3 regions of the Arthrobacter sp. Z1-9 genome follow, and region 2 is predicted to be linked to each of the others. Evidence: riboswitches for the same ligand, from Rfam matches in the RefSeq annotation. Region 2 holds a riboswitch; each other region holds the start of a gene.
What was found. A riboswitch is a leader RNA that binds a small molecule or an ion and turns the genes downstream of it on or off. The one in region 2 is predicted to bind S-adenosylmethionine.
Positions count from the first base shown of each region.

Region 1 (3,267 bases), 1.9 Mb from region 2:
GGGTCGGCCTCACCGATGTTCGAGTACAGGCTGATGATGCGGCATTCGTCGACGTCGTGCATGGGGTCCACGTAGGGCACGATGGTGCCGGGCTTGGTGTCCTGCAGGGAATCGCACAGTTCGTTGACGGCTGCAACATTGGGTTCGTAGCGGCGGTTCAGAAGCTGCTCATGGAAGGTTTCGGGTGCCAGGGCTGTCATGTAGTGCTGGGTCTCCTGCGGGGATTGGTGTTGCTGCCACCGCGAAAATGGGCGCACGATGGCGCAGCAATCCGAAGTGGTTGAAATGGGGCGGACCGATTCCTGGTCGGCCTTTACCAGTTTAGCAAGCCCCGCGAAACGAAACGCCGGTCCCGTGCACCCAAATCCAAAAGGGCACGGAACCGGCGAGTTCAGCGTTTATTGTCCGGTGGCTACCAGAGCCGCTTGGTGGCCCGGCGCGCACCCTCTCCCAGGGCTTCCAGCTTCGCGAAGGCGATCTGCGGATGGACCCTGCCGCCCAGGCCGCAGTCGGTGGAGGCGGTGACGTTCTCACGGCCCACAACATCTGCGAACCGTACGATCCGGTCCGCCACCAGGTCCGGGTGCTCCACCACATTGGTGGCGTGCGAGACGATACCGGGGATGATGACCTTGCCCTCGGGGAGCCTGGTGTCCTCCCAGACCCGCCACTCGTGCTCGTGGCGGACGTTGGCAGCCTCGAAGGAATAGCCCCCGGCGTTGATCTGCAGCATGGTGTCCACCAGGTCCGCAAGGGGAAGGTCGGTGGTGTGCGGGCCGTGCCAAGAACCCCAGCAGAGGTGGAAGCGGACCTGCTCTTCGGGAAGGCCGCGGAGGGCGTAGTTCAGGGCCTCCACGCGGATCTGGGTGAACTTGAGGTAGTCGGCCACGCTCGGCTCGGGGCTGATCTGGTCCCAGTTCTCGGCGATGGAGGGATCGTCGATCTGAAGGATCAGGCCGGCGTCGATGATGGCCTTGTACTCTTCGCGAAGCGCGTCGGCGAAGGCATAGATGTACTCCTCCTCCGTGGCGTAGTACTCGTTGGTGATGCGGGACGCGCTGCCGGGGGAGAGGGCCGCGACGAACCCGTCCTTCAGTCCGGTGGCGGCCAGGCCTGCCTTCAGGTTAGCGATGTCGGAGGCGACGGCGTCCTGGCCTGTGTAGACGAGCGGTCCGGTGACCTTGGGGAACGGCTTGGGGCCACCGGTGAAGATGCCGCTGGTGGGATCGTTGTAGGCCTCGGCAAAGTTGGTGCGGTCGCGGCGGTGGATGAAGCCGGTCAGCTGGACGTTGCCCGGGGTGGATTCCTTCGGTTCAACCGCCCACTTGGCGTCGTTGTCCAGTTCCAGCCCGCCCATGCGCGCGAAGGAGTAGGACCACCAGGCGCCGTAGTCCACAGCAGCGGACATCGCGTGCCCGTATTCGCCGTCGTTGGGGATATCAATGCCCAGACTTTCCTGGCGCTGGACCAGGTCCACCACGGAAGCGGTGAGCAGTTCGTTATAGCCCTCTACGTCGGCAGGGTCCGCTTCGCGTGCGGCGTTGGCGGCAATAAGTTCTGGGGTACGGGGCAATGATCCGGCGTGGGTGACGCGGATGTGGTCAGTGTTCAGGGACATGCTGGAATTCCTTTCCATCGGTCCTGGCAGTAGCACCTTCGCAGGCAGGACGTACCTGCGCTATGTGGGTTGCTGCGGCGTCATCGATCCAGGTCTCTCGGCCGCTCCGGATGGGTTCTCTCACTTAAATGCACCGGTACGCCCGGGAGCAAATCGGCTTGCGGATTATGTCGGGCGGAACTCCGGGCGGTGCCGCCCAAAACCAGGGCCGGAAACCCACGTTTCAGAACGTGATAACTGACTGCAGATCATTGTCATATCCATTGACAGGATTGGTCCAGGTTGGTTGGCTTTTGTCACAGCCCACATGGGGGACATTGCGGGCTGGCCCCAGCTGATGCATTCGAAAGAGGTAACGCCCTGTGAGAAAAACCCTGGCAACCTTCAGGACTTTGGCAGTTTCCGGAGCCTTGGCACTGGCAGCAGTGGCCGCGCCGGCACCGGCGATGGCCGTGGGCGAAGGCCCCAACTATGACGGCGACGGCCAGATCACCACATCGAAGCTTGCCACGTACGAGCAGATGGTCTCCTTCCTCAAGGACCAGGACGCCCGCCAGGGCGCCATGGAACTGGAGGTCATCGGCCAGACCGTGAAGGGCCGGGACATCCACCTGGTCAAATACATGACGGATCCGGCCAAGCCCACCATTCTCTACCTGACGCAGCAGCACGGCAACGAGCAGCTCACCACCGAGGGCGCGCTGGAATTCGTCAAGCACCTGGGCACCGGCAAGTCCGCAGGCGTTCTCGACGGCGCGAACATCCTCATCGTTCCCATGCTCAACGCGGACGGCGCCATGGGGGACGTGAACTTCCCGCTGGATGATTACCTGGCCAAGGGGGACCGCAACATGACGCGGTACAACGCCGAAGAGGTGGACCTCAACCGCGACCACGTAGCCAAGCTCCAGCCGGAAACGCAGGCGCTGCACAACAACGTGATGCGCAAGTACCGGATCGACTACATGATCGACCTGCACCACCAAGGCACCCGCAGCGAACGCGACGGCAAGCTGGTCTCCGGGTCCATCCTGTACCCCACCACGCCGAACGCCGATCCCGCAGTTGTCGAAAAGTCCAAGCAGCTGGGCGCCGTCGTGTTCCACAACGTCGACTCCACCGGCTGGGGCCACCTCGGCAAATATGTGGGCGGCAGCGCCGAGACGATCAGCCGCAACGGGATCGCCGTGGAATACGGGATCGCGACACTCCTGTTTGAGATGCGCGGCATGTCCGACCACTACCTGGACGGCTACGCCCTGGGGCTGCGGAGCAACGGATACCTGATCAAGCAGACCGTCACCACCCTGACTGCCACCGCCGCTGCGATCGCTGACGGATCAATCGCCGACGCCGACACCTCCTTCTGGGACAGCCTGGCCACCCAGACCTCCCGGCCCGGTGAGGAAGCCGACGACGAGTAGCACCGCTGCTGACAGTCCGCCGCGGTCCTTCGCCCTGCAGGAGTCCTTTACCCTGCAAGAAGGACCGCGGCGGTCCAGCGAGTGGACAAAGTCCCTCATCGGCTAAACTTGGGTGGTAAGAGCCCCGGAACTCTTGCGTCGCTGTGCCGCCCCGCGGACCAGCGAAGGCCGGTCCATTCGGGGCATTCTCATGAACGGCGCTCCACCAGGCGAGCCACGAAGTGG
Region 1 covers NZ_CP096456.1:744,127-747,393, forward strand. The annotation lists gene M1D93_RS03535 (uracil-DNA glycosylase family protein) at 1-200, opposite strand, end outside; gene M1D93_RS03540 (cobalamin-independent methionine synthase II family protein) at 413-1,618, opposite strand; SAM riboswitch class I at 1,630-1,735, opposite strand; gene M1D93_RS03545 (M14 family zinc carboxypeptidase) at 1,981-3,042, shown strand.
Region 1: linked by a shared signal. The riboswitch ahead of M1D93_RS03540 (cobalamin-independent methionine synthase II family protein) and the one ahead of M1D93_RS12260 (aminotransferase class V-fold PLP-dependent enzyme) in region 2 are both predicted to bind S-adenosylmethionine.

Region 2 (3,267 bases):
GCAGCAGTTCGGTGAACTTGCCGGTGCCGGCACCGGCATCGAGCGCCTCGCGGGCGCCCGGGGGCACCAGCCAGCGGGCTGATTCTTCCGGGTAGCCCGGACGGACCTGCTGGTAGTGCCGGCCGCCGTCCTGGAAGCTCTGGCCAAGCTCCCGCCGCCGTCCGTGATCAAGCCTGGGGCCACCCCGTACCACGCGTGGCCTCCTTCGTCCGATGCCCTTGGGTATCCTTCGAATGTACCGCAATCGCCGTAGAGGCAAGATCAGGAAGCAGAGTCAGCGCGAACCCGTAGCAGGCACGAGGGTTCAGTCGTCGATGCAGGGGGCAGCGCCGGCGGTTCCCGGCGTGTTGGGTGCCCAGTGCGGGTAGGTCCGCGTGTCGTTGGCAGGAACCCAGCGCCCCGCATCCACCACGTAGTCCCACCCGAGGCCGTTGCGGCGCAGCGACTCGATGCCGGCCAGGAGGCGTTCGGCATCCTCAAGACGTGAGCCGACGCCGAAACTTGCACGAAGGGAACCGGAGGGAAGCCCGAGCCGCTTCAGCAGCGGGTGCGCGCAGAAGCGGCCGTCCCGCAGGCCTACGCCGTGCTCAGCGGAAAGGTAGGCGGCCACAAGGCCGGCGTCATAGCCTTCCACGGAGAAGTTGACCACGCCGATCGTGTCCGTGTCCGGGTTGGTGTCCTTGAAGATCTGGTGCACGGTCACGCCGTCGATCGTCTGCAGGCCTTCCACCAGGAAGGAGCGGATGGCCGATTCGTGGGCGTGCCACTGTGCCTGGTCCAGCCCGGCGATCACCTGGGTGGCGCGGGCCAGGGTTGCTGCGCCAAGGACGTTCGGCGAGCCGCCCTCATGGCGGGCCGGGCCCGTGGCCCAGCTGACGCCGTCGAGCCTTGCTTCCTTCACGGCGCCGCCGCCGGCCAGATGGGGCGTTCCGGCGTCGAGCCAGTCCGGCCGGCCCACCAGCACGCCGGTACCAAACGGCGCGTAGAGCTTGTGGCCGGAGAAGGCCAGATAGTCGACGCCGTCCGCGGCAATGTTCACGCGGCGGTGCGGTGCGAGCTGGGCCGCGTCCACCACGATCCTTGCGCCGTGTTCGTGGGCAAGTGCGGCGAGGGCCCGGACGGGAAGAATTTCACCGGTGACGTTGGAGGCGCCGGTGACGGCGAGCAGGCTCACGCCGCCCTGTTCCAGCTCAGCGCGGACGGACTCGATAGTCCCTGCGATGGTGTCAGCGGCAACGATGCTCCGGTGGGGGACGCCCTGCCACGGCAGCAGGTTCGCGTGGTGTTCGATGTCCAGGTACAGGACGTCGCCGTCCGGATGTCCATCGGTGGCGGGGAGGCAGCCTGCCAGCAGGTTGAGGGAGTCTGTGGTGTTGCGGGTGAAAATTACTGAGTCATCAGGGCGGCCGCCCACGAAGTCCCGGACGATGCTGCGTGCGTTCTCGTAGACGGACGTGCTGATCTGGGAGGCGTAGCCGGCGCCGCGGTGGACGCTGGCGTAGAAGGGCAGGATCTCGTTGAGGTACGCCGAGACCACCGAGAGGGCGGGAGCGGAGGCGCCATAGTCGAGGTTGGCGTACCGGACATGCCCGCCGGAAATCAGGGGTGCCTGGATTTCCGCGCCGGTGACGGCGGCAAGGGGACGGCCGGCAACATCGCGGCGGGCATCAAAAAGGGCAGCGGCTTCAGCCTCGATGCTGTCAGGCTGGGCGGGGGCGTTGGGGGAGACGGTGGCAGTTGTCACAGAGACCTCACTTCGGAAAGGACTCCCTGCTCCGGGAATCCGCGCTTGCCGCATCCGTTCCGGACCGGCCTGGTCGTCACCCGGGGCACCCCACCGCGGTTGGAGGGTTGCCGGCCAGCAAACCGGGGTTTCGCGCTGGCACTCGTGACCTGGTTAAGAGCGTAGGACATGCGGCAGGAAGGTTTGAAGCCGGCTCGAATGTTAAGCGCTTTGTTACGCGGACGCTGAAAGTGCTGCTTTGACCGAAGAAACGACGGCGGGCGCCTCCTTTTGGAGGCGCCCGCCGCTGATTCTTCGGAGTAGTTCCCTAGAGAAGATCGTCCAGGTCAGGGTTCAGCCTGCGGAGTACCTCGGAGTGCAGGATGGAGTTTGTGGCCAGAGCGTTGCCGCCGAATGGCCCGTCCTCTCCTTCCAGGGAGGTGAAGCGGCCGCCCGCTTCGACCACGATCGGCACGAGCGCCGCCATGTCGTACAGGTTCAGTTCGGGTTCGCAGGCGATGTCCACAGAGCCTTCCGCCACCATGCAGTAGGACCAGAAATCGCCAAATGCCCGGGTCCGCCACACGTCCTCGGTGAGGCCCAGGAAGTTGTCCAAGCTCCCGCGTTCCTTCCAGCCGCCCAGGCTGGAGTAGGACAGGGATGCGTCGGAGAGGTTGGCGACGTTGGAGACGCGGAGGCGGGTGGCAGCAGCCAGGGACCGTCCCATGTAGGCGCCCATGCCCTTGGCCGCCCACCAGCGCTTGCCCAGGGCCGGGGCGCTGACCACACCAACAACAGGCTCGCCCTCATCAACCAGGGCGATCAGGGTCGCCCACACCGGGACCCCGCGGACGAAGTTCTTGGTGCCGTCGATGGGATCGATGATCCAGCGGCGGGATCCGTGGCCGGTACTGCCGAACTCTTCACCGAGCACGGCGTCGCGCGGACGGGAGCGGGACAACTGGCCGCGGATGGCTTCTTCCGCAGCTTTGTCCGCGTCGGTGACCGGCGTCAGGTCGGGCTTGGTCTCCACCTGGAGGTCCTGGGCCTTGAAGCGGCTCATGGTCTGGTCATCCACAGAGTCTGCCAGGACGTGCGCCAGGCGCAGGTCATCGTTGTAGCTTGAAGCGGGTTGGATCATGGTTCCAAACTACCGTCTGCGCGCGGTTCTGCTGGGAGATCGGCTTTGTCAGTTGACGCTGCCGAGCTCCTTGGCCTCCTGCGCCTCCTGCCGCGGGTCGGTGCCCAGGAGGCGCCGCAGGGATGCCAGCCGGGCTTCTCCGGTGGCTCCGGCATGCCCACCGCCCACCCAAGCGTCCAGCCCGCAGTTCACGGCCGTGGCGGTGTGTTTGCAGCCGCGTTCGCAGTCCTCGATGCCGGGGGAGAGGTCCGGGAAGGAGCGCAGGATCCGGTCCGGGTCCACGTGCGCCAGGCCGAAGGAGCGGATGCCAGGGGTGTCGATGATCCAGCTGCCGGCGGGTGCGTCTGCAAGCCTCAACGCCAGCGCGGACGACGACGTGTGGCGGCCCCGGCCCGTCACCGCA
Region 2 covers NZ_CP096456.1:2,646,655-2,649,921, reverse strand. The annotation lists gene M1D93_RS12265 (class I SAM-dependent methyltransferase) at 1-193, opposite strand, end outside; gene M1D93_RS12260 (aminotransferase class V-fold PLP-dependent enzyme) at 305-1,744, opposite strand; SAM riboswitch class IV at 1,781-1,894, opposite strand; gene hisN (histidinol-phosphatase) at 2,052-2,864, opposite strand; gene rsgA (ribosome small subunit-dependent GTPase A) at 2,913-3,267, opposite strand, start outside.

Region 3 (3,267 bases), 1.1 Mb from region 2:
GGTGGCCTCCTTGGCCGCCCGGAAGCCGGCTTCAAGGTCAGCCAGGATGTCGTCAATATGCTCGATTCCTACCGAAAGCCGCACCAGGCCAGGGTTCACGCCTGCAAGAACCTGCTGCTCCGGCGAGAGCTGGCTGTGGGTGGTCGACGCCGGATGGATCACCAGGGAACGGACGTCACCGATGTTTGCCACGTGGGAGTGCAGCTCCAGTGCGTCCACGAAGCGCTTGCCCGCCTCCGCGCCGCCGGCAAGGTTGAAGGACACGATGGCACCGGTGCCCTTGGGGCCGTACTTGCGGCCGCGCTCGTACCACGGGCTGGAGGGCAGCCCGGCGTAGGCGACGGATTCGACGTCGTCCCTTGCCTCCAGCCACCGCGCAACTTCCAGCGCGTTGGCGACGTGGCGTTCCACCCGCAGGCTCAGCGTCTCCAGTCCCTGGGCGATGAGGAAGGCGTTGAAGGGCGATACGGCTGAGCCAAGGTCGCGCAGCAACTGCACCCGGGCCTTCAGGATGTAGGACAGGTTGGCGCCCAGGGCACCCTCGGCGCCGAGGTCCCGGGCATACACCAGGCCGTTGTAGGTGGGGTCCGGCGTGTTGAAGCCGGGGAACTTCGCGGGGTCCTTGCCGAAGTCGAACTTTCCGGAGTCCACGATCACGCCGGCGATGGCAGAACCATGTCCGCCCAGATATTTGGTGGCCGAGTGCACCACAATATCCGCGCCCCATTCCAGCGGCCGGATCAGGTACGGGGTGGACAGGGTGTTGTCCACAATCAGGGGAACTCCGGCCTCATGCGCAACGTGGGAGACGCCTTCGATGTCCAGGACGTCCTGCCGCGGGTTGGAGACCACCTCGCCAAAGAACAGCTTGGTGTTGGGCTGCACCGCGGCACGCCACTGGTCCAGGTTGTCCGGGTCCGCCACAAATGTGACGGAAATGCCGAACTTCTTCAGCGTGTGGGCGAAGAGGTTGTAGGTGCCGCCGTACAGGCTGGGGCTGGCCACAATGTGGTCCCCCGACTCGGCGACGTTCAGGACTGCAAAAGTTTCAGCGGCCTGGCCTGAGCTGAGCAACAGCGCTCCCAAACCGCCTTCGAGGCTGGCGATCCGCTGTTCCACAGCTTCCTGGGTGGGGTTGCCGATCCGGGTGTAGATGGGCGCCAGCTCAGCAAGGGCAAACCGGTTCGCTGCGCTCTCGGCGCTGGGGAACACAAAGGACGTGGTTTGGTAAATGGGGAGCGCACGGGCACCCGTGGCAGCGTCCGGCTCCTGCCCTGCGTGGATCTGGCGGGTTTCGAAAGACCATCCGTTGGACAACTAAGGCTCCTTTGACATGGGCCCGGCATGCTCGACGCACCGCGGGCCGCGCTTGCCATCCGGCCATTGCCGGACAGCCAGGTCCTCACCCGGGGCACCCCACCGCGGATGGAGGGTTGCCGGCCAGCGAGCCGGGGCTTGGCGCTGGCACTCATGACCTGAGCTCAGTGTAGGAACAGGCATGCGAGGCTGGACAGGATTGTGACGAACATAGTCCTTGCGGCCGCCGGCAGCGGACCCTGGATTAATGCCGCTTCGCAACACAGATCCCAGTAAGGCTACCCTTAGCTGAGAGCCCGATCACAAAGTGCCAAGATGTTGCCATGCGCATGGATCACGTCTCTTACGCCTGTGAACACGATGGCCTGGCTGCCACCACCGAACGTATTTCCTCTGCCCTCGGCGTTGAGGCAGTAAAGGGCGGGGTACACCCGCGGTTCGGAACCCGGAATATGATCATCCCGCTTGCGGGGCACAAGTACCTCGAAGTCGTTGAGGTCCTGGACCACCCGGCGTCGGACAAGGCTCCTTTCGGCCAGGCAGTGCGTGCACGGTCTGCGGCGGGCGGCGGCTGGATGGGCTGGTGCGTCGAGGTTGACGACCTGGTCCCCTTTGAAGAACGCCTCGGACGCTCCGCTGTCAACGGAAACCGCAAGTTTCCTGACGGCCGCGAACTCGTCTGGAAACAGATTGGCATCCTGGGTCTGATTGCGGACCCGCAGGTTCCGTACATGCTCAAGTGGGAGGGCGACCCGTCGCTGCACCCGTCCAACGCCTATGAAAGCAACGTCAAGATGAGCTGCCTGACCATTGCCGGCTCGGCAGCACGGGTGACCGAATGGCTGGGCGAGCCGGTGGAAAAGCCGCTCGAAGACGTTGCCGTGGAATGGGTGGCACCACACGGGACCCCCGGAATCCTTTCGGTGACATTCGAGACCTCCAGCGGAGCTGTCACGATCTGATCCTCGTTCATAGGCCCGGGCGCTTCTGCCCGGGCCTCGGCTTGGGCAGACTGCCCTTCTAAACTTCGGCCGCCATCAGCTTGTGACAACGGCGTCACCTGCCGATGGCGGCCGAATCCATGTCGTGGCGACATTGGTAGGGCCGGTGGAACCTGGATGCTGAGTCGACAGTAGGCCCCCCTTGCCAGCTATTGGAGGGCTACCGCAAATTGTCGTACCCCATCGCCATGATGGAGGTATGGAAACGAACCCGGCAGTGGCGCAGGCGGAGGAAGCCCTTGTCGCTGCTGTCGCTGCATTCATGGCGGCGCTGGCTGGCAGCGATACAGCTGTTTCCGGTGCCACTGGCGGACCCGATGCCGCGGGCATTCCTGAGGCTGTCGGGGTTGCTGGCGCTGGGGTGGGGTTTGATGCTGATCCGTTGCAGCGGGTTGCTGATCGGGCTTTGCATGTTCTTGCCGCGGTGGCCCGGTCCGAAGCGAAACTGGCGGCCGTGAAGGCGGAGGCGGTGGCGGTGTTTGCCGGGGCCACGAAAGTGCTGAATCCGCCGGCTTCGTCACCGTATGAGGCGACGGCGCAGGACCGGAGCCTGGTCGCCGAGGTCGGGTGTGTGCTGGCGATCGGTGACCGGGCCGCCGGTGCCCTGCTCGCTGACTCCCATACCCTCACCACGTCCCTGCCGAGGACCCTGGCGGCACTGCAGTCAGGCACGATTTCCTGGGCGCACGCCCGAACCATGGTGGATCAGACCGTGGGCCTTGACCCTGCCGGGGCGGCGGCTTTGGAGGCGCACTTCCTGGACCCGGAGGCCCCTGGTGCGGCCCGGCGGTGCCCGGTAGGGGAGATGCCGGCGTACCGGTTCAAGGCCAAGGCCAGGGGGTGGCGGGAACGCCACCACCCGGAAAGCCTGGAGAAACGGCACGCCAAGGGTGTGGCGGACCGGCGGGTCGAATACTGGCCGGACAACGACGGGACGGCCTGGATCGCC
Region 3 covers NZ_CP096456.1:1,526,485-1,529,751, reverse strand. The annotation lists gene M1D93_RS06965 (bifunctional o-acetylhomoserine/o-acetylserine sulfhydrylase) at 1-1,317, opposite strand, end outside; SAM riboswitch class IV at 1,361-1,476, opposite strand; gene M1D93_RS06960 (VOC family protein) at 1,641-2,279, shown strand; gene M1D93_RS06955 (HNH endonuclease signature motif containing protein) at 2,518-3,267, shown strand, end outside.
Region 3: linked by a shared signal. The riboswitch ahead of M1D93_RS06965 (bifunctional o-acetylhomoserine/o-acetylserine sulfhydrylase) and the one ahead of M1D93_RS12260 (aminotransferase class V-fold PLP-dependent enzyme) in region 2 are both predicted to bind S-adenosylmethionine.